Regions from separate parts of the Clostridium isatidis genome, predicted to be linked through region 2. Evidence: riboswitches for the same ligand, from Rfam matches in the RefSeq annotation. Region 2 holds a riboswitch; each other region holds the start of a gene.
The links. A riboswitch is a leader RNA that binds a small molecule or an ion and turns the genes downstream of it on or off. The one in region 2 is predicted to bind S-adenosylmethionine.
Positions count from the first base shown of each region.

Region 1: it holds a riboswitch for S-adenosylmethionine, as region 2 does, so the genes downstream of both, BEN51_RS13370 (methionine ABC transporter ATP-binding protein) here and BEN51_RS10125 (MetQ/NlpA family ABC transporter substrate-binding protein) in region 2, are expected to answer to the same signal.
Region 3: it holds a riboswitch for S-adenosylmethionine, as region 2 does, so the genes downstream of both, BEN51_RS05220 (homoserine O-succinyltransferase) here and BEN51_RS10125 (MetQ/NlpA family ABC transporter substrate-binding protein) in region 2, are expected to answer to the same signal.
Region 4: it holds a riboswitch for S-adenosylmethionine, as region 2 does, so the genes downstream of both, BEN51_RS01785 (Na+/H+ antiporter NhaC family protein) here and BEN51_RS10125 (MetQ/NlpA family ABC transporter substrate-binding protein) in region 2, are expected to answer to the same signal.

Region 1 is NZ_CP016786.1:2,819,777-2,824,856, forward strand. Features, by position in the region: gene BEN51_RS13365 (methionine ABC transporter permease) at 1-497, opposite strand, end outside; gene BEN51_RS13370 (methionine ABC transporter ATP-binding protein) at 466-1,524, opposite strand; SAM riboswitch class I at 1,605-1,723, opposite strand; tRNA gene BEN51_RS13375 (tRNA-Gln) at 1,845-1,919, opposite strand; tRNA gene BEN51_RS13380 (tRNA-Arg) at 1,925-1,999, opposite strand; gene rd (rubredoxin) at 2,161-2,325, opposite strand; gene BEN51_RS13390 (FprA family A-type flavoprotein) at 2,424-3,644, opposite strand; gene BEN51_RS13395 (YfgJ family double zinc ribbon protein) at 3,811-3,948, opposite strand; gene BEN51_RS13400 (hypothetical protein) at 4,298-4,756, opposite strand; gene BEN51_RS13405 (thiamine pyrophosphate-binding protein) at 4,774-5,080, opposite strand, start outside.
Region 2 is NZ_CP016786.1:2,145,249-2,150,328, forward strand. Features, by position in the region: gene BEN51_RS10115 (YkvA family protein) at 1-328, opposite strand, end outside; gene BEN51_RS10120 (N-acetylmuramoyl-L-alanine amidase family protein) at 533-1,219, opposite strand; gene BEN51_RS10125 (MetQ/NlpA family ABC transporter substrate-binding protein) at 1,382-2,215, opposite strand; SAM riboswitch class I at 2,311-2,427, opposite strand; gene BEN51_RS10130 (MetQ/NlpA family ABC transporter substrate-binding protein) at 2,453-3,289, opposite strand; gene BEN51_RS10135 (methionine ABC transporter permease) at 3,338-3,973, opposite strand; gene BEN51_RS10140 (methionine ABC transporter ATP-binding protein) at 3,973-5,010, opposite strand.
Region 3 is NZ_CP016786.1:1,102,801-1,107,880, forward strand. Features, by position in the region: gene helD (RNA polymerase recycling motor HelD) at 25-2,253, opposite strand; gene BEN51_RS05220 (homoserine O-succinyltransferase) at 2,450-3,340, opposite strand; SAM riboswitch class I at 3,452-3,559, opposite strand; gene BEN51_RS05225 (phosphatase) at 3,631-4,356, opposite strand; gene purB (adenylosuccinate lyase) at 4,665-5,080, opposite strand, start outside.
Region 4 is NZ_CP016786.1:351,104-356,183, reverse strand. Features, by position in the region: gene BEN51_RS01800 (anti-sigma factor domain-containing protein) at 1-552, opposite strand, end outside; gene BEN51_RS01795 (class D sortase) at 549-1,160, opposite strand; gene ispF (2-C-methyl-D-erythritol 2,4-cyclodiphosphate synthase) at 1,521-2,000, shown strand; gene BEN51_RS01785 (Na+/H+ antiporter NhaC family protein) at 2,152-3,432, opposite strand; SAM riboswitch class I at 3,550-3,655, opposite strand; tRNA gene BEN51_RS01780 (tRNA-Lys) at 3,863-3,938, opposite strand; tRNA gene BEN51_RS01775 (tRNA-Gly) at 3,943-4,016, opposite strand; gene BEN51_RS01770 (hypothetical protein) at 4,085-4,756, opposite strand; gene BEN51_RS01765 (HNH endonuclease signature motif containing protein) at 4,972-5,080, shown strand, end outside.

The DNA.
Region 1 (5,080 bases), 670 kb from region 2:
CTAACAAGGGTTATTGTTGTAGCTCTAACAATGTTTGGTATACTTTCTTTTAAATAGACTCTAATTATTATTTCAAAATATGAGGATCCCATTGCCTCTGCTGCTTCTATTACCCCATTATCTAGTTCCGACAAGGCACTTTCAATTTGTCTTACAAAGAATGGTACTGTTCCTAATATTAGTGGAATCATTGATCCTTTTGTTCCAATTGCTGTTCCTACTATTGCCCTAGTTAATGGAATAGCTAATGTTAATAAAATAATAAATGGTATTGATCTTGTTATATTTATTATCTTCTCTAAAATATAGTAAATTAGCTCATTTTCTAATATATTCCCTTTCTTTGTCACTACTAATATAATTCCTAAAAAAAGTCCGACAATAAAAGATATAATACCTGCTACTATAATCATAAGTAAGGTTTCTCCAGTAGCTTTAATAATTTCATCTACTTTCGGTAATACATTAGGCAATAACTTTTGTGCTAACTCTGCCATCTTTAATCACCTCAACTTCCACATTATTTTCTTCAAGGTATTTAATAACATTTCGGACTTTCTCTTCTTCTCCTCTTATAATTACAATAAGTCCTCCAAGAGGGGCATCTTCAATTATTTCAACATTTCCAAAAATAATATTAGCATCCACATTAAATTCCCTAGATATTATTGAAATTATTGGTTCGGTTGTACTATTTTCAAGATATTTAAGTTTTAAAATTTTCTCATCCTCTCTAATTTCTACAACTGAAGATTTGTCTTCTATGAGGTAATTAATATTGCTTAATATAGATGTACTTTCTATAAAGTTTCTTGTAATTTCTTGCTTAGGCTCTGAAAATACTTTAAATATATTTCCTTCCTCCACTATCCTTCCCTTCTCCATAACAGCAACTCTTGTACATATTTCCTTAACTACCTGCATTTCATGTGTTATTACTACAATTGTTAAATTAAGCTTTTTATTTACTTCCTTTAAAAGCCTTAGTATTGATTTCGTTGTCTGTGGATCTAAGGCACTAGTTGCTTCATCACAAAGTAGAACCTTTGGATCATTAGCTAAGGCCCTTGCAATTCCCACTCTTTGTTTTTGACCGCCGCTTAATTGAGATGGATATGCACTTTCCTTATCCTCCAGTTCAACAAGTTTTAATAGAGATAAAACTTTCCCTCTTATTTCTTCCTTAGACAATCCACTCCCCCTTAATGGGTAAGCTATATTTTCAAATACCGTTCTTGATTTCATAAGATTAAAATGTTGAAATATCATGCCTATCTTTTTTCTTTCTTTCCTAAGTTCCTTATTTGATAAAGTTACAAGATTCTTACCATCTATAATAACTTGTCCTTTATTGGGTTTTTCAAGAAGGTTTATGCATCTAACAAGGGTCGATTTACCAGCTCCACTAAAGCCTATAATTCCATAAATATCTCCCTTATTAATCTTTAGTGTTACATCTTTTACTGCCTCTACTTTGCCAGCTTTTGTAGTATAACTTTTGCATAAATTTTTTAATTCTATCACCTTTCCCCCTCCTTTTTATTTAAAAATAAAAAAACTGCTTTCCTAAAAAATAAGAAAGCAGTGTAATAAACACATTAAACTTTCTATCTTTTAGACGTAGTTAACCTGTAGAATTTAGCACCAAAAATCATCCTAATTTCGCTTAATAATTTTGGTTGCTAGACTTCACAGGGCCAGTCCCTCCGTCTTTAGATAAAAAGTTATTTAGTTTTAGATTACTTGTTTTGTATTATATATTTACAGCTGATAAATTGTCAATATATTTTTTTATTAATAACTTGTTCATCTTAAATTAAAACATATTTAAAAATAATAAAGATTGGCTAGGATAGTAGGATTCGAACCTACGAATGCCACAGTCAGAATGTGGTGCCTTACCACTTGGCGATATCCCATCATTTGGAGCAAATAGTGGGAAGTGAACCCACCTTTCCAGCTTAGAAGGCTAGAGTATTAACCAATATACAATACCAGCCCTTTATTATAGAGAATTATAACTCTAACAATATTTCTTGTCAATTTATTTTTACTTATAAAATATAAACAAAAAACCTCTGATAATTATATATATAATAATCAGAGGTTTTTAAATCCATTTATATTTTTATTATGGTAATTCAAAATTCATTAAATTAATTACTCTTCTAATTCTGAGAATTCGTCTTTACCAACTCCACAAAGTGGACATAACCAATCTTCTGGAACATCTTCAAAGGAAGTTCCTGGTTCTACTCCATTATCTGGATCTCCTAGTTCTGGATCATAAATGTATCCACAAACATCACATATAAATTTTTTCATGCTCAATACCTCCTACAATGTTTTCTATTATTAAATATATTATCAAATATATTTAATTTAATTTAACAACATTTTCCTTAGATTTGCAATGCTATATTTTATAATATTGAACTTATATAATCTGCTGCCTTTTCTACATCCTTCTTAGATTCTTCATTAAGAGAGAATCTTACTCTTACTGGGAAATTAACTTCAATCATACCAGTAGACTTTATTATTGAGGAAGTGCTTAATACCTTTGCATTAGTTTCATTTAAGTAATCCTGAATTATTTCTATAGGTTCTCCACTCCATCCAAAGGAGCCAAATGCAGCAGCTACTTTACCTTCTAAATTCATATCCTTTAACTTCTTTAAAATATTTTCAATGGATCCTATTAAATCACCATATCTTGTTGAAGTACCAAATAGCAATGCATCTGAATTTCTAATGGCTTCTATAATATCACTTTCTTCGCTCTTATCAGCATTAAATATAGCTACTTCTATATCTTCAGCTTCAAGATCCTTCTTAAACTTCTCTGCAATAGCTTTTGTTGAATTTGTCATTGTTGTATATACTATAGCAGCTTTTTTTCCTTTCTTAGTTTGCCTACTTCTCTCATCATATATACTGATATATTTTTCTATATTTTGATCTAATACATATCCGTGAGATGGTGCTATCAGTTCAATTTCTAATTCTTTTAATGCAGAAATTAATGGTCTTACATATTTTTTATGTGGTGACATTATAAGATCATAATATACTGTAAATGCTTCTGTAATATCCATATCTGTCTTGCTGTCAAAGGTCTCATTGGCTGATAAATGTGTACTAAATACATCACAAGGGAATAATATTTTATCTTCAATGCAGTAAGTAATCATTGTTTCCTCTGTATGAAGATATGGTGTCATTCTAAATAGCAATGTTTTTCCACCAATATCAACAGTATCTCTATCTTTTACAACTAAAAAGTTTCTATCATGTAGTTTGTATAATTCCTTTATATGATATACAGCTTTTTCACTACAAATTATTGTTGCATTAGTAGCTTGTCTTGCTAATCCGCCTAAAGCTCCAGAATGATCAGGTTCTGTATGGTTTATAACGATATATTGTATTTTCTTTAAATCAATAATCTTTTTTAAATTTTCTATATATTGCTTTGTAAACATTATATCTACTGTATCTATTATTGTTGGTTTTTCTGTTTCTAATAAATAGCTGTTATATGTTGTTCCTTGTTCTAATATTAGTCTATGAAATGGTACTTTTCTATCGTCTATAACTCCTACTGAATAAATATTATCTTTTAATCTAATTTTTCTTTCCATAAAATCTCCTCCTAAATAAATAGCTTATCTCTTTATCAATTCTATAGCCTTATTATAGGAGATAACTTTAAAAGTTAATGTGATTATAATCAAATCTAAATATAAATGATAACTTTTTTCATTAAATAAAAAAAGAAGATTGTAACCAATCTTCTTTTTGAAAATACTATTTATTATCATCTTCTTTAGTTATTACTGCTTTACTAGAAATAAGTTTTTTGCAATTATTACAGAAATAATTAACAGCTCCACAGCCTTTTATTAATTCAACTTCTTTTTTACATTCTGGACAATAGTATTTCATAATCTCACCTTCATATATGAAAATAATTTATATTAACTTTATTATTTATTATATATATTCAAGTGAATTTATGCAAAATAAAAATACTATTTCAATTTATTGTTTATTATTAAATTTATACTCTTCCTTAAGATTCACCATCTTATAACGATCAGTTGCGCCCAATCGTTCTTATAGTTTTAACAATACTTCATTACAATTATCTATAAAAGATAATTGTAAGACTTATTATTTCAAAAACATACTTTAATAAGACTTTAAAAATCTCAAAGTTTAATAAAAAACTAACCCTATTAAAAGACCACTTAAATCATTAAATTAATGATTTAAATGGTTTTTAGTACTAGTCTTAGTTATTATACATTTTAACTGTTTTAATAATTTCATCTTTACAGCCATTAATTATTTCTTGTATCTTATCAAGCGTTTCTTTATCAATTTTGTAGTGTTTTCCTATATATGCTATATCTACAAAGCCAACTACTTTATCATCATCTATTACAGGAAGTAAGTAAATACTATGTATATTAAGGACTTGGAATTCCTTTTGTGGAGGGTTAAGTTTAAAAACATCCTCAACTGCAACATATCTTTTATTAGAAACTAAATCAACAAGAACTGGTATATTCTTTATTATTGTTGGATACTCAACTTTATGAAACTTTTGCCAATCTTCCAAACTGAATAGTTCTGTATCAGCTTTATAAAAAGCAAAGGCCTCAGCTTCATCTTTTACAGTTAAATAGGCAAGTTCGTCTATTTCAATTATTTCTTTTAATTTTTCTCTTAAATCATTAAATACCTTCATTGCTTTTTCCTCCAATTTTATTTAACTTTCTTTAATCTATCTGTATCAATGAATATTTCTGTTCCATCAGTAACAATTTCAACAAGTAATGGACTTGTTCTATCCTTCATAAGTCCTTCCAAGCTCTCTACTTGTGATAAATCTGTTATTTGAACAGCTTCTATACCCATTGCTTCAGCAATAGAAGCTATACTGATTTTATCAAATTGAACTTTAGCATCAAATTCTCTACCGAAAATAGCCTTCATACCATTTTTAACTAATCCAAACATAGAATTATTAATTACAAAATACATAATTGGCATATTATATTCTTTAGCAGTC
Region 2 (5,080 bases):
TTACTTTCCCATCTAAATATTTTATTCCTTTTTCTTCAATAGCCCTTAAAGCAAATTTTAAAGCTGCCTTTCTTATAAAGGATATAATTTTAATTTTGGAAAGCTTAAAATCCACTAATTCTCCCTCAATAATTCCATTATCTACTCTTTTTAATTTCACACTCCCTGTAAAGTCCACTGTTACTATCTTTTTAAAACTTCCCTTAATTATAATATTCTCATTAATATCTATTTCAGAAACTTTTAATCCTTCTACTTTAACAAATTCATTTATAATACTTAATAAATCTTTCCCTTTTAAACCAATTTTAACTTCTGATATATTCATTTTCCCCTCCAAATTGTTAATATTCTATTTAAATTTCTACAGGAATTATTTAATCATTAATATTATTATAATGTATTTTTTAAAATAAAAAACTTTAATTTTAAAAAAATATAACGGGGACTAGCCCCGTTATATTATAATATCAAAATTTTCAGCTCAATGAAAATCCCCCAAAATTGTCAATTGTCCATTGTCAACTATTCCTTACTCTTTAGGGTAAGGAACAAGATGAACTCCTTTTATCCCTATTCTTTGTAACCTTTTCATTTCTTCTTCTGCATCTTGGTATTTTTTATAATATCCAACACATACTCTCCAACCTTCTCTTGTTGGAATTTTTCTATTCATTTTAGGTATGTCTAATAGTACTTTATCTACAAATGCTAAGCAAGCCTTAGCAACCATATAACCATACTTTTTACTATCAAAGTTCTTTTCTACTTCTTCATTTGATAAAAATTCAGCTTCTATAATTACAGCCGGCATATTAGTTTCCCTTAATTCAATATAGCTGGCTTCCTTTATCCCTCTATCCTTAGATCTTAAGTTTGCAACAATCTCAGCTTTTATAAGACTTGCCAGTTCTTCTGCCTTGCTTCCTTTTTCATATATAAAAACTTCTGTTCCAGTTACTAAAGGATCAACAAAGGAATTCATATGAAAGCTTATAAAATAATCTGCTCCCCAATCATTTGCTATTTTAGCTCTATCTTTATAACTTAAATAAACATCAGATGCTCTTGTCAGTAAAACTGTTTCACCATTCTTCTCTAATAATCTCATGGCTTCATAGGCAGCTTCTAAATTTATATCTGCTTCTCTTCTATTGTTTTTTCCAACTGCTCCAGCATCACATCCGCCATGACCTGCGTCTAGTACCCACTTTGCCAAGCTTTTTCCTCCTTATTAAAGTGCTATGTAAAATCATATTCCATAATTCAGTATATTAATTTTACTTTTACTTGGTTACAAATTAAAAAATTAACACTTCTAAGAAGGAAATAGCAATCTTTACAATTGTCAATTATCCATTTTATTTAAGATATCCTTATATTAAAATACCGGAAGCACAGACCCATTATAATTATCTTCTATAAATTTTTTAACTTTATCTGAAGTCAAAATTTTTGTTAAATCTTTAATTTTTTGACTATTTTCATTTCCTTTTTTTACAGCAATAACATTATGATATTTTTTTGAAGCTTCTGTAGTAGCATCTTCTAAATATAAAGCATCCTTTGCTGGACTTAAACCTGCTTCTAAGGCATAGTTACCATTAATAACTGCTATAGCTACTTCTTCTAAAACTCTTGGTAGTTGAGCTGCCTCTAATTCTTCAAATTCAAGATTTTTTGGATTTTCCACAATATCCTTAGGTGTAACTAATTCTGCTTCTTTAAGCTTTATCAATCCTGCACTTTCTAATAATCTTAATGATCTTGCTTCATTTGATGGATCATTTGGAACTGCCACCCTAGCTCCATCTTTTAGCTCATCTAAGCTTTTAATATTAGCTGAATATATTCCTATTGGTTCTAAATGAACTCCTTTAGTATAAGTTAAATCATATCCTTTTCCTTCATTTGTCTCCTCTAAATAAGGAATAGTTTGAAAGTAATTTGCATCCAAGTCTCCATCAGCTAAAGCTGTATTTGGAGTAACATAATCTGTATATTCTATTACTTCTACTGTATAGCCCTTAGCTTCAAGATCTGGTTTTATTGCATTTACTATTTCTGCATGAGGTACTGGTGTAACCCCGATTTTTATTGTTTTATCTTCTTCTTTTGCTTTATTTCCTTCTGAAGCACCTGCATTTCCACAACCTATTAATCCTATTGATAATATACCTGTTAATAATAATGAAAGAATTCTTCTTTTTCTCATTTATAATACCTCCTAAAATTTTAGATTATTCAAGAATTTAATAAAAATGCACTTGAGAATAAACCTCAAGTGCATAAAAACACAGAAAATTTATTCCCTTATCTCTCAGCTACAGCTGCAGGATTTAGCACCAAACTAACAAGAGTTACTTTTCTCTTATTATAGGTTGCCGGGTTTCATAGGGCCAGTCCCTCCACCTCTCTTGATAAGAAAGAAAATATTTAGTTTTATATATTATTAAAATGATGGGATTACTGAACCAGCATATTTTTCTTCAATAAATTTCTTAGCTGTTTCTGATGTTAAAGCTTCTGTTAAAGCTTTAATTTTTTCATCATTTTCAGTTCCCTTTCTAACTGCTAATACATTTCTATAATTTTCTGCTGCTTCTGCATCCTTATCTTCTAAAACTAAAGCATCTTTTGCTGGATTTAAATTAGCTTCTAAAGCATAATTACTATTTATTACTGCTAAATCAACTTCTTCTAATACTCTTGGTAATTGAGCTGCTTCAAGTTCTTCAAATTCTAAATTTTTAGGATTTTCAGTAATATCCTTAACAGTAACTAATTCACCATCTGCAATTTTTATTAAGCCTGCTTTTTCTAATAATCTTAAAGCTCTTGCTTCATTTGATGGATCGTTAGGAACTGCTACTCTAGCTCCTTCTTTTAATTCATCTAAATTTTTAATTGTATTTGAATATGCTCCCATTGGCTCTAAGTGAATAGCTTTTGTATAAGTTAAATCTAGACCTTTTCCTTCATTTGTTTCATTTAAGTATGCTATATGTTGGAAGTAGTTTGCATCTAAATCTCCATCTGCTAAAGCAGTGTTTGGAGTAACATAATCAGTATATTCTACGATTTCAAGAGTATATCCTTTAGCTTCAAGATCTCCTTTTATTGCATTTAATATTTCTGCATGAGGTACTGGAGTAGCCCCTACTGTTATTGTTTTATCTTCTCCACCAGTTGTTGTTTTTTCATCTGAAGCTTTAGTTTGTCCACATCCTATTAATCCTAAAGCTAAAACTCCTGTTAATACTAATGATAATATTCTTTTTCTTTTCATATATATTGCCCCCTTAAATTTATTATTTTTTAATTTATTAGTTTATTATTAAGATAATTTTTTATATAAATTATTACCTAAAGATTGTAAGCCTTGAACTATTATAATTAATAGTATTACTGTTACAATCATTACATCAGTTTCATATCTTTGATAGCCATATCTTATAGCTACATCACCAAGTCCGCCTGCACCCACTGATCCAGCCATTGCAGAATATCCAATTATATTGATTACGGTTAATGTTAAACCTGATATTATGGAAGGAACTGCCTCCTTTATCATAACTTTAAAAATTATTTGTGCATTTGAAGCTCCAAAGCTTTTTGCTGCTTCTATAACGCCTGGATCAACTTCCTTTAGGGATGCTTCTATTATTCTTGCAACAAAAGGTGCTGCTGCTATTGTTAGTGGAACTATTGCAGCTGCTGTTCCTGTTGATCTTCCAACAATTGTTCTTGTTAAAGGAATAATAACTACTATCAAAATTATAAAAGGAAAACTTCTTAAAACATTTATTATCGCGTCTAAAATTTGATATACTGTCCTATTTTCCTTTAAGCCTTTAGGTGAGGTTAAAACTAATATAATTCCTAGTATTGAACCTAAAATTACTGCAAATAATGTAGAGAAAAATACCATTACAATGGTGTCATATATGGCTGGTAATAAAATTTCTGACATTAGTTAATCACCTCCAAAATTATATTTTTCTTTTCTAAATACTCTATAACCTTAATTTGATCTTTTTCATCTATATTTATTACTAAACTTCCAAGAACATTGTCTCTAAATTTCTCTAATTTTCCCCAAACTATTGAAAAATCAACATCTAGCTCCTTTGCCATTTTTGTTATAAGAGCATTTTCTGAGGAATTGCTTGGGAAAAATAATCTAATATTTACACCTTCATTAGGTAGAAGCTCGTCCTCATCATCTCCAAGAAATTTCTTTAATGAAAGTCCTGGATTTAAGAATAAATCTTCCGCCCTTCCTTCAGCTTTTACTATTCCACCTTCTAATAAAGTAACTCTTTCACATACTTCCTTAACAACTTCCATTTGATGAGTAACTACTACGATTGTAATTCCTAATTCCTTATTTATCTTTAATAAAAGTTGTAATATATCCTTTGTAGTTTTTGGATCTAATGCTGAAGTAGCTTCATCACAAAGAAGAATTTTTGGTTCTAGAGCTAAAGCCCTTGCAATTGCAACCCTTTGCTTTTGACCACCACTTAAACTTGTTGTTTTTTCATTTGCTTTTTCTGAAAGACCAACCAAGCTTAATAATTCATTTACTCTTTTTTCTATTTTTTCTTTTTGATATTTCTTATAACCTAGAGACTTTTTCCCTTCTTTACTACATTCCTCTTTATACTTTTTATATTCTTCTTCATATCCCCAAACTTCTAAAGGTAGTGCTACATTTTCAAAAACAGTTTTTCTTTTTAAAAGATTAAAGCTTTGAAATATCATTCCTAAATCTTTTCTAAATTCTCTTAATCTATACCCTTTTAATTTTTCAACTTCTTTTCCATTAACTTTTATTGTTCCTTTATCATAGGCTTCTAAACCATTTATACATCTTAAAAGAGTTGATTTTCCTGCTCCACTATGACCTATAATTCCATATATTTCGCCTTCTTTTATATGTACAGAGACATTCTTTAATACTTCTGTATTATTAAAACTTTTGCTTAAATTAGTAATTTCAATCACAAATTGGTCCTCCTTTTATAGTTTGGCAATCAAATAATTTAAGAAAATAAAAACTGCACTCAAGAATAAA
Region 3 (5,080 bases), 1.0 Mb from region 2:
AGAGCAAATATAACAAACTTCCTATCATATTTTAATAGCTTCCTTTAATAATGGTGAAATTTCACCTGAATAATATATTCCTAAAACATGGAGTGCTCTTGTGCAAGCTGTATAAAGAAGAAGCCTTTCTTCTTCGCAGCTATAAACTGTTTCTCCTGCATTATATATAAGTGCTACATCAAATTCTAATCCCTTTGCTAGATAGGCAGGGATTATTAAGGTACCACTAATATATTCATCATCATCCTTCATTATAGCTTTTACCTGAATTTTATCTTTTAGATAATCAAAAACTTTCTTTGCTTCTTTAATGTTTTTTGTTATAATACCTATTGATTTAAATCCCTTTTCTTTAAACACCTTTATATCCTCAATTAATTTTTCTTTTATATCTTCTTCTCTTGAGAGATTTATAATAAAAGGTTTTTCCCCACTTCTTTCTACATATTCATCATTAATTTCTTTATTTAAAATTTTTCTTGCAAACTTTGTAATTTCCATTGTAGACCTATAACTTTTAGTTAAATTTATCAAGCAAGTTTTATCCTTTTGAAAAATATGGTCAATATTATTATAACAACCTAAATTCATATAAGGATTTATTGATTGTTGTAAATCTCCAAGAATAGTCATATTGGCAGATTTAAAAATATTGGTTAATATTTCATATTGTAAAGGTGTATAATCCTGAGCTTCATCAATAATTATATATTTTATTTCAGAAGTTCCAGAAACATCTCCCATTGCAACCTTTAAATAAAGTAAAGCAATTTGATCCTCATAATTCAATTCTTTATTTTTTAATTTATTAAGTGTATAGAATTTAATTTCTTCAATATTTGGTCCCTTATAAAAATTCTTAAATTTTTCAAAAAGCTCTTTATAAATATCTAATAAATCGAATTTTGTTATTCTATCTATCTCATTATATGCCTCTAACATTTGATCTTTAGCAATAGCTCTACTTTGTTTCTTAATTTCTTTTTCACTTGTATAATAATCAGAAGTTTCAAGTACATTAGCCGCTTCTTCTATTAGTTCTTTTTCATAAGCCTCCAAAAGAAATATTATCCTATTCTTTATTTTATCCAGCCTTCTCTTTATAGGCATATTATTATAGTCCTTATTAAACAATTCTTCTATTTCTTTGGAAGATATTATCATCTTATCATTTACAATTATATCCTTAAAATCTCTATTCTTTTTTTCTAGATAAGAAACATATTCTTTTAATATATTAATAAATTCCAAAGAAGATTTAAATCTAATATTTATAATTCTTGTCTCATAAATATTTAAATCTTTATAACTAAAAATATACTCCATCATATTACAGTAATCTTCTTTTTTAAATTCATCTCCTAAAGCTTTATTCATAAACTCCTTAAAAGTAGTTTGATACATATTTTCTTCCCCAAGCTGTGGCAATACATTAGAAATATATTCATTAAAAATATCATTAGGAGAAAATATTACTATATTTCGTGAATTTATTTTTTCTCTATATTTATATAAGAGATAAGCTATTCTATGTAAAGCTACAGATGTTTTCCCACTTCCAGCAGGACCTTGAACAATAAGATTCTTGTATTCTTCATTACGAATTACTTGATTTTGCTCTCTTTGAATAGATGTTACTATTGATTTCATTTTATTATCTGTGCTCTTAGCTAAAATCTCTTGTAACACATCATCTTCTATATTAATATCACTATCAAACATGTATTCAATTTTCCCATTATTAATTTTATATTGCCTCTTTAAGATTATCTTTCCATTAATTATTCCTTCAGGGGATTTATATTTTCCTTCTCCAATTTCATATTCATAAAACATGCTTGAAACCGGTGCTCTCCAATCATATACTAAAAAATCAAATTCCTCATTAATAAGATTAGAAATTCCTATATAAAACTTTTCAGCTTTATCATTGTCATGCTCAATAAAATCCATTCTCCCAAAATAAGGTGATAATAGCATTTGTTCATATTTTTCTTCCATTTGTCTTGTAAATTCATGATTTCTTTTTTGCATTTTAGTTGAATTGATAAATTGCATAAAATCTACAACTTGATCTAATCCATTATTTATGGCAACTGAACCGATATTATCCCACATTTCTTTATGAGTTTCTATATATTCCTTTTTAAAACGCTCTTTATAATTGCGCTTTTCATTTAGCTGTTTTCTAACTTCAGTAAGGACTTTTTGAAGCCACTCCTTTTCAGCAAACCATTCAGAATTATTATTCAAATAAATCACTCCCCTTAATAGATTAATTTTATAAAAAAGTTATTGACATTGTTTTTTGCAAGATGTATAATATAATTAGGGAATTATATTATATCTCATAAAATGTTGATATCTGTTTTATGTTATCACTTTTATTTTTTTTGTCAATAATTAAAACCATTTGCATTTTTGCAAATGGTTTTTTTATAATAATATATTAACTATCCTTACAAACATAATATTTTAACCAATTTGAAAATAATAAATTGGCATGTGCTCTCCATCTTACAATAGGTTCACTATTAGGATCATTCTTAGAAAAATAATTCTTTGGTATATCTATATTAATACCTTTTGATTTATCTCTTTCATATTCTTGCTTTAAAGTATTAGAATCATATTCAGAATGGCCAGTGGCAAAAATTTGTTTTCCATTATTAGCATAAGCAAGATATACTCCAGCCTCCTCTGATTCTGATAAAATAGTAAGTCCTGGAACCTTATAAATATCTTCTTTTAAAATATCTGTATGTCTTGAATGAGGCACATAAAACTCATCATCAAAACCCCTTAATAAACTAGCACTCTTATCATTTACTTTATGCGAGAAAATACCAAATAATTTCTTATCTAAAGGATATTTAGGAATACCAAAATGATAATATAGGCCAGCTTGGGCTCCCCAACATATATGAAAAGTTGAAGTAACATTTTCTACTGAATAACTCATTACCTCTTTTAGTTCCTCCCAGTAATCTACCTCCTCAAATTCTAAATGTTCAATTGGTGCCCCTGTTATTATAAATCCATCAAATTTTTCATTTTTTATTTCCTTGAAATTTCTATAAAAGTTTAGGAGGTGTTCTTTAGGAGTATTTTTACACTTATGCTCCTTAATATAAATAAGCTCAACTTCTACATTTATATCAGTATTTGCAAGAAGTCTTAAAAGTTGAGTTTCTGTGTTAATTTTTGTAGGCATCAAATTTAAAATTCCTATCTTAATAGTCTTTAAATCATTATTGAATTTCTCCTTATATATAACAGGAAGCTTTTCATTTGTAAGAATTTTAGCTGCTGGTAAGCCTTCTGGAATAATTACTGGCATAATTTCTCTCCTTTCCTACGCTATTTATTATAAGAATAAATAAAAAACCACTTCTTAAAATAAGAAGTGGAAAAACCAAATTCCAAAAATATATTAAAATTTTTCTATCACTTCTTATCTTTCAGGAAAACTCCTGCTGGAATTAGCACATTTCTATCTTAATTAGACAGCTGTTGCTGGGTTTCATAGGGCCAGTCCCTCCACCACTCTTGATAAGATTTAAGATTGTTTAGTTTGGATTAATTTTACTTTAATAAAAATACATTGTCAATATCTATTTAACATCATATTTACAAATCCTTTAACTTTCCTTTTTTCTTTAACTTTTCTAATAATTCATTTGGATTATCATTTATAATAAGATTTTTAGGAAAATCTATAGATTGAAGCATTTCAATAGCCTCCGAAAATTCTCCAATTTTAGTACAGAAATGGGCATCACTATTAATAACAATCCTTGCATTATGTAACTTACATAATAAAGCTATTTTTTTACAATTTGTAAAACTTCCTGGTCTAGAAGTAGTAAAGGAACTATTATTTATTTCAATTAATACATCATTTTCTTTTGCACATATCACTATTTCTTCATAATCAACTGGAACAGCTGGATTTCCTAAATGACCTATTATATCAATTTTACCTCTTTTTATTGCGTTAACAAAAGCTCTCGTATTTTCCTCTACATTTCCTACATTATATACTTCAGTATGTATACTCCCAATTACAATATCGAGTTTATCTAACATAGAATCTTCCATATCCAAATTACCATCATAATCCATTATATTAGCTTCAACGCCATACAGCATGGTAACTCCAAAAAGTTCTCTAGGTAAGACTCTGTAATTTGAAAAATACCAAATATGAGGTGAACCAGGCATAGTAATTCCATGTTCTGTAGTTCCTAAAACTTTAATTCCCTTCTCAGAAGCTGCTTTAGCATTTTCCATTAAGCTTGAATAAGCATGTCCACTAGCTATTGTATGAGTATGAACATCTAACTTAAATTTCATTTTATCACCCTTTATAATATATATTATCTTTATCAATTACTATTTAATAATATCATTAATTTTTCAAATTGCAACTTGCACCTTATTAATATTTATTATTATTAAAATCTTGATTTTTTTGATAAACTATAATTTATTTTATTATTTATTATCATTTACGAGGATATTGTTTAAGTGTATATATTTTGCTTACTCTCATTTTATAACGACTTATAATTATTACAACCAAAACTTTAAATAAAATAATAAAGAACAATAGTAAATTTAAATATAAATTTTCCTATTGTTCTTTGTTATATTTTTATATTTTATACCGTTATCTCTGCTTCTTCTCCTAATAAATCCTTGTTTTTTTCTAATATCGGCTTAACTGCTTCATTTATAAAATCTAACACTTGATTTTCTGCTCTTCCTGTAAACTTCTTAGCAGCTAATATACTCTTTGCTTTTTCTTCATCTAGACTAAAACTTGGATCATTTATTAATCTTTCAATAAGATCATTATCTAAACCTTCTTCTTTAACTTTCCTTGCAGCTTCCATAGAGTGTACCCTTATCTTTTCATGAAGTTCTTGTCTATCTCCACCCATTTTAACTTCTTCCATTAATATATTTTCTGTTGCCATAAATGGAAGCTCCTTATTAACATGAGTTTCAATTACTTTTTCATAAACTACTAAATTACTTGAAATATTCATATATAAATTTAAAACTCCATCTAAAG
Region 4 (5,080 bases), 1.1 Mb from region 2:
TTCTTCACCTATTTTTTCTTCCTTATTTGATTTTACTTTTATAAATTCTCCCTTTGAGCTAAGAATTACTGATGAAAATTTTCCCTTGTGAAGAAGAAGTCCTCTATGCTCCTCTACTTCTTTATTTTCAAATATCTCTTCAGAGCCTAATACTTGAATTGCCTCAACAATCTGAAGATAATCTTGTAAATAATGATAAGTTGGATCTGATAAAATAATAGAGTATGTAATAATAAATTCTTTCCACTGCTCAAGGAAAGTTCTTTCTAAAGGAGTATTTTCTAAAAGTAATTTTAAAGGAAATTCTTTATTTTTTATTAAATAATCATAAATTTCTATATTTTCTATAATAAAATAACTAATATTTAATATTTTATTTCTAATATCATAAGAAGGTTTATCATAAACTAAATCCTTAATAAGTATTTTATATTCTATTAAGTCTTCTTTTAATCTATTAATTTCCTCTTCTCTTTTTTCTGTTATATCTTCTGATACTACATTTATAGGAGCCTTGGTTGAAAATTTATATTTATATTGTTGAAAGGTCATTGTTCTCCTCCGCTATTTAGTTCCTTAGTTTCAATTAACTTTCCTTTAACTACAACTCTTTCTTTAGCACCAACTGTGCATGTTATTAATGTTATTGTTGCATCTTTGGTATCATCTAATACTTCAACTCTATCTGGTTGAACAATAAAATTATCCGTCACTTCATAGATATATTTTTTACCTTTTGCCTTTACTATTATTTCATCTCCAGCTTTTGTTTTATACAAATTAACAAAGGCCTCTGAATAATCTGAAACTCTATGTCCTGCAACTGCAAAATTTCCTCTTTCTCCAGGCATTGCAGAACCCTCAAAATGCCCTAAATAATACAAAAGAATATCATCTGTTATTCCTTCAACTATTCCTTGAGATAAATTTATACTAGGTATTTCTAATAACCCTATTGGCTTGTACCCTTCACCTACAGTAAAACTAGCATCCTCATTCTCTGATGAAGCTATGCCTTCATTTATTACTTCTTCTAAAATATTTTTAAGCTCTTCCTGCTTTTTTGCTGTTTCAATTTTCCTATAAATAATGGATACAATTATGGTTATACCTATAATTATTAAAATAACCCCGATTGCTCTTCTAATTCCTTCCCTCAATCCTTTACCTCCAATAAACTTTTAGGCTATTTTAACATATATTATATCATAAAGGATTTTGTATTTTAATAAGTTTGGATATTTTAGACTATTAATATTTAGGAGTATTTTATGAATAAAAAAATAATTTATGTTGATTTCCTTTTTAAACGCAAAAGAATAAAATCTAAGCCTATGTATTATATATATAGAATGCAATATTTATTAAAAATTATAAAAGATAAAATACTCAGCAGAAAGGAAAGAGACTTTTATAACAACGAATCCTTTTTTAAAAAAATAATATAACATCACTAAAGTCTAATATTATATATTAATTTATGGTAAAATAGTCCTAAATAAAATTTTAGAGGTGGTAATATGCGAATAGGTTTAGGATATGATGTCCATAAATTAGTAGATAATAGAGAGCTTATTATTGGTGGTGTAAATATTCCTTATGAAAAAGGACTACTTGGTCATTCTGATGCAGATGTATTATTACATGCAATATGCGATTCTTTATTAGGCGCTGCAGCTCTTAGAGACATAGGCAAACATTTTCCTGATACTGATGAAAGATTTAAAGGTATCTCTAGCCTTACTCTTTTAAAAGAAGTTGGAATATTAATAAAAAACAAAGGTTATAAAATTGGTAATATAGATGCAACTATAATTGCTCAAAAACCTAAAATGCTTCCTTATATTGAAACCATGAGGAAAAACATAGCAAGAACTCTTGAAATAGATATAGATCAGATAAATGTTAAAGCTACAACTGAAGAAGGCCTTGGCTTTACAGGAAGTGGAGAAGGAATTGCGGCAAATAGCATTGCCATGCTTTTTTCAATTGACAATTAATAATTGAAAATCTATATTAAAATTAAAGGAGTGTCGCAGATTAATATCTTAATGATATTGACCTTCAACAGCTCCTTTTTTGCATTTCTTAAAACTACTTTAAGGTAGTTTTCCTCTATTTTAAGATTTACATTATTAATTATGTACAAGATTATTTTTTATTTTTCCAATGAAAATATATAAATATAATTGCACTAACCAGCATTAAATATGGATAAAATAAAAACCGCATTATTTCAAAGGGTGATATTGCCGCAAGACCTGCTGCTGATAACAATTGGGCTCCATATGGTATAACTCCCTGAAAGCCACAAGAAAAGATATCCATAATACCTGCAACTCTTTTTGCATCTAAGTCAAATTCATTTGAAATATCTTTAGCTATCGGTCCTACTGTTACTATTGCAATTGTATTATTTGCAGTACAAATATCTACCAAGCCCGTCAAAACTGCAATTCCATATTCTGCTCCTCTTTTGCTTTTAAAATTTCTTAGTCCCTTATTAAGAATAAAATCTATTCCACCATTAAACTTTATTATTTCTATAGTTCCTGAAATAAGTAATGAAATTATAATAAGCTCACTCATTGATGATATCCCATTAGATATTGAATTAAAAAGACCTATTATATCAAAACTTCCAACTATAATACCCATTAATCCTGAAAGTCCTAATCCAAGCAACAAAACTATTATTACGTTTAATCCTATTAAGGATGTTATTATTACTACAATATATGGTAATATTTTAAATATATTAAACTCCAAAGAATCTAAATTTATTACTGCTGTATTTCTTGTTAAAATTATAAATATAATTGTAGTAATTATTGCAGCTGGAAGAACTATTAAAAAGTTCATTTTAAATTTATCCTTCATCTCACAACCTTGAGTCTTAGTTGCAGCAATAGTTGTATCAGATATTACGGAAAGATTGTCACCAAACATAGCCCCACAGACTACTGCCCCCACAGATAAAGATGTTGATATTCCAGTTTTATCGGCTATTCCAATTGCTATTGGTACTAAAGCAACTATTGTTCCCATTGAAGTCCCTATAGATAAGGAAATAAAACACCCAATAATAAATATCCCTGGTATTAATAAACTGCTTGGAAGTAAATAAAGACCTAAATTAACAGTAGAATCTACTGCTCCCATATCTTTGGCTACCTGGGCAAAGGCACCTGCTAATATAAATATTAATATCATTAATAAAATATTTATATCTCCTGCCCCTTTGCAGAAGATCTCTATTTTTTTATCAAGCTTTTCCTTCCTATTCATTAATAAAGCAGTTAATGCTGCTGCTAAAAAAGGAATAATTACTGATACAGCATAAAAACTTTTTGCTACTATAGATATTCCTAAATAAATTACTATAAATACTCCTAATGGCACTAACGCAAACCCATTACTCTTATTTTCCAAGGCTTCTTCCTCTCCTTCAAAATAATATATAGCCCCAATTACTTAAAGTTATTAAAAAACAAAAAAACTTCTGCAAGAATACAGAAGCTCATTTCCTTATAAAAAGTTATAATAAACTCCTTATCTTCCAGGATCTCCTGCAGGATTTAGCACCTTAAGAATCATTAAGATTCTCGGTTGCTGGGTTTCTCAGGGCCAGTCCCTCCACCGCTCTTGATAAGTTCTTAAATTTTGCATTAATATAGTATCAACTTAGACTTATAATGTCAATAAGGAAAAGTATACAGCACCTTTCAATTCACAATACACAGTAAATAATACACAGTTTGGTGGCTATTACTCAGTAGTTTAATGCTTAAATATGAATTACGAATTCTTTAGTACAAACTAAAAAGAGAGATTAACCTAGGTTAATCTCTCTTTTTTAATCTGGTGCGCCATCAGGGGGTCGAACCCTGGACACCCTGATTAAGAGTCAGGTGCTCTACCAACTGAGCTAATGGCACAAAATGGAGCGGGTGATGAGAATCGAACTCACGTAACTTGCTTGGAAGGCAAGGGCTCTACCATTGAGCTACACCCGCAAATCTTATTGACAAATATTATTATAATACTAGAAAAATAATTCTGTCAATAAGAAATTTCTATATTTTTATACTACATCTGTAAGAGATTTTGCTAAAATATTTCTAAATTTCTCGCCGTAAGTTTTATCAGTTTCTGCTTTTCTACATATTTCCTTCCATTCATCAATAGTAACCCCAACTACTTTTTCAAATTCATTTCCTCTAATTATATAATTGGAGTTTATCACGAAATCTCCTAATTCGATAGGACTATTAAATATCTTTAAATATAAAAACTCTCTATTATCTCCAACCCAGGTTTTATTAAAATCTCGACTAAATTTTTTTAACCTTGCAAAGATTTTATTTTTTGGTAAAGACCAGCAAGATTTTATCATATTTATTTCTCTTCTCATATTATCTGCTTCTTCTTTTGTCAGCTTTTTATTCTTTTCTGCATCAGAAATTATTTTTTCTACTCTTATATTAGGTACATTAACAATTAATTTTTCCTTTCCATATATCCACTTATAAAAGGCTTCTTGTAAAAATGAATATTGTATATATCCTAATAAAGTCTTTATATCAGGAAAGTAGCTCCATGTATTATCAATTCCGTTGTTTTTTCCAAAAACTAGGGTATGAATATAAATTGTATCCTTATTTGGTAACGAATCCATAAACATATGACCTCTCAAAGTTTTGTTTTTATCTATCAGTTCTTCCCAATAATCGAAGGAATCGTAATTATGCCTCACTCTATCACCCTTTCTTCATTACCATAATATAATATATTATCTATATTTATATTATATAGTTTATTACACCATGTAACAATCGTTTTCAAGATATTAATAAAAATTTATTTTCTAAATTTTCTTAATATTATTATTTTAACCATAATCCTCTATTTGAATAAAATAAAGGTTTATTTTATAATAATATTAAGGATATATATAAGGGAGGCGTGAATTTGCACCACTGTGAAATTTGTGGATCAAAGGCTGATATTCATCATATAGTTCATAAACATGAAGGTGGTTATGATATTAAACTAAATTATAAATATCTTTGTAATTACC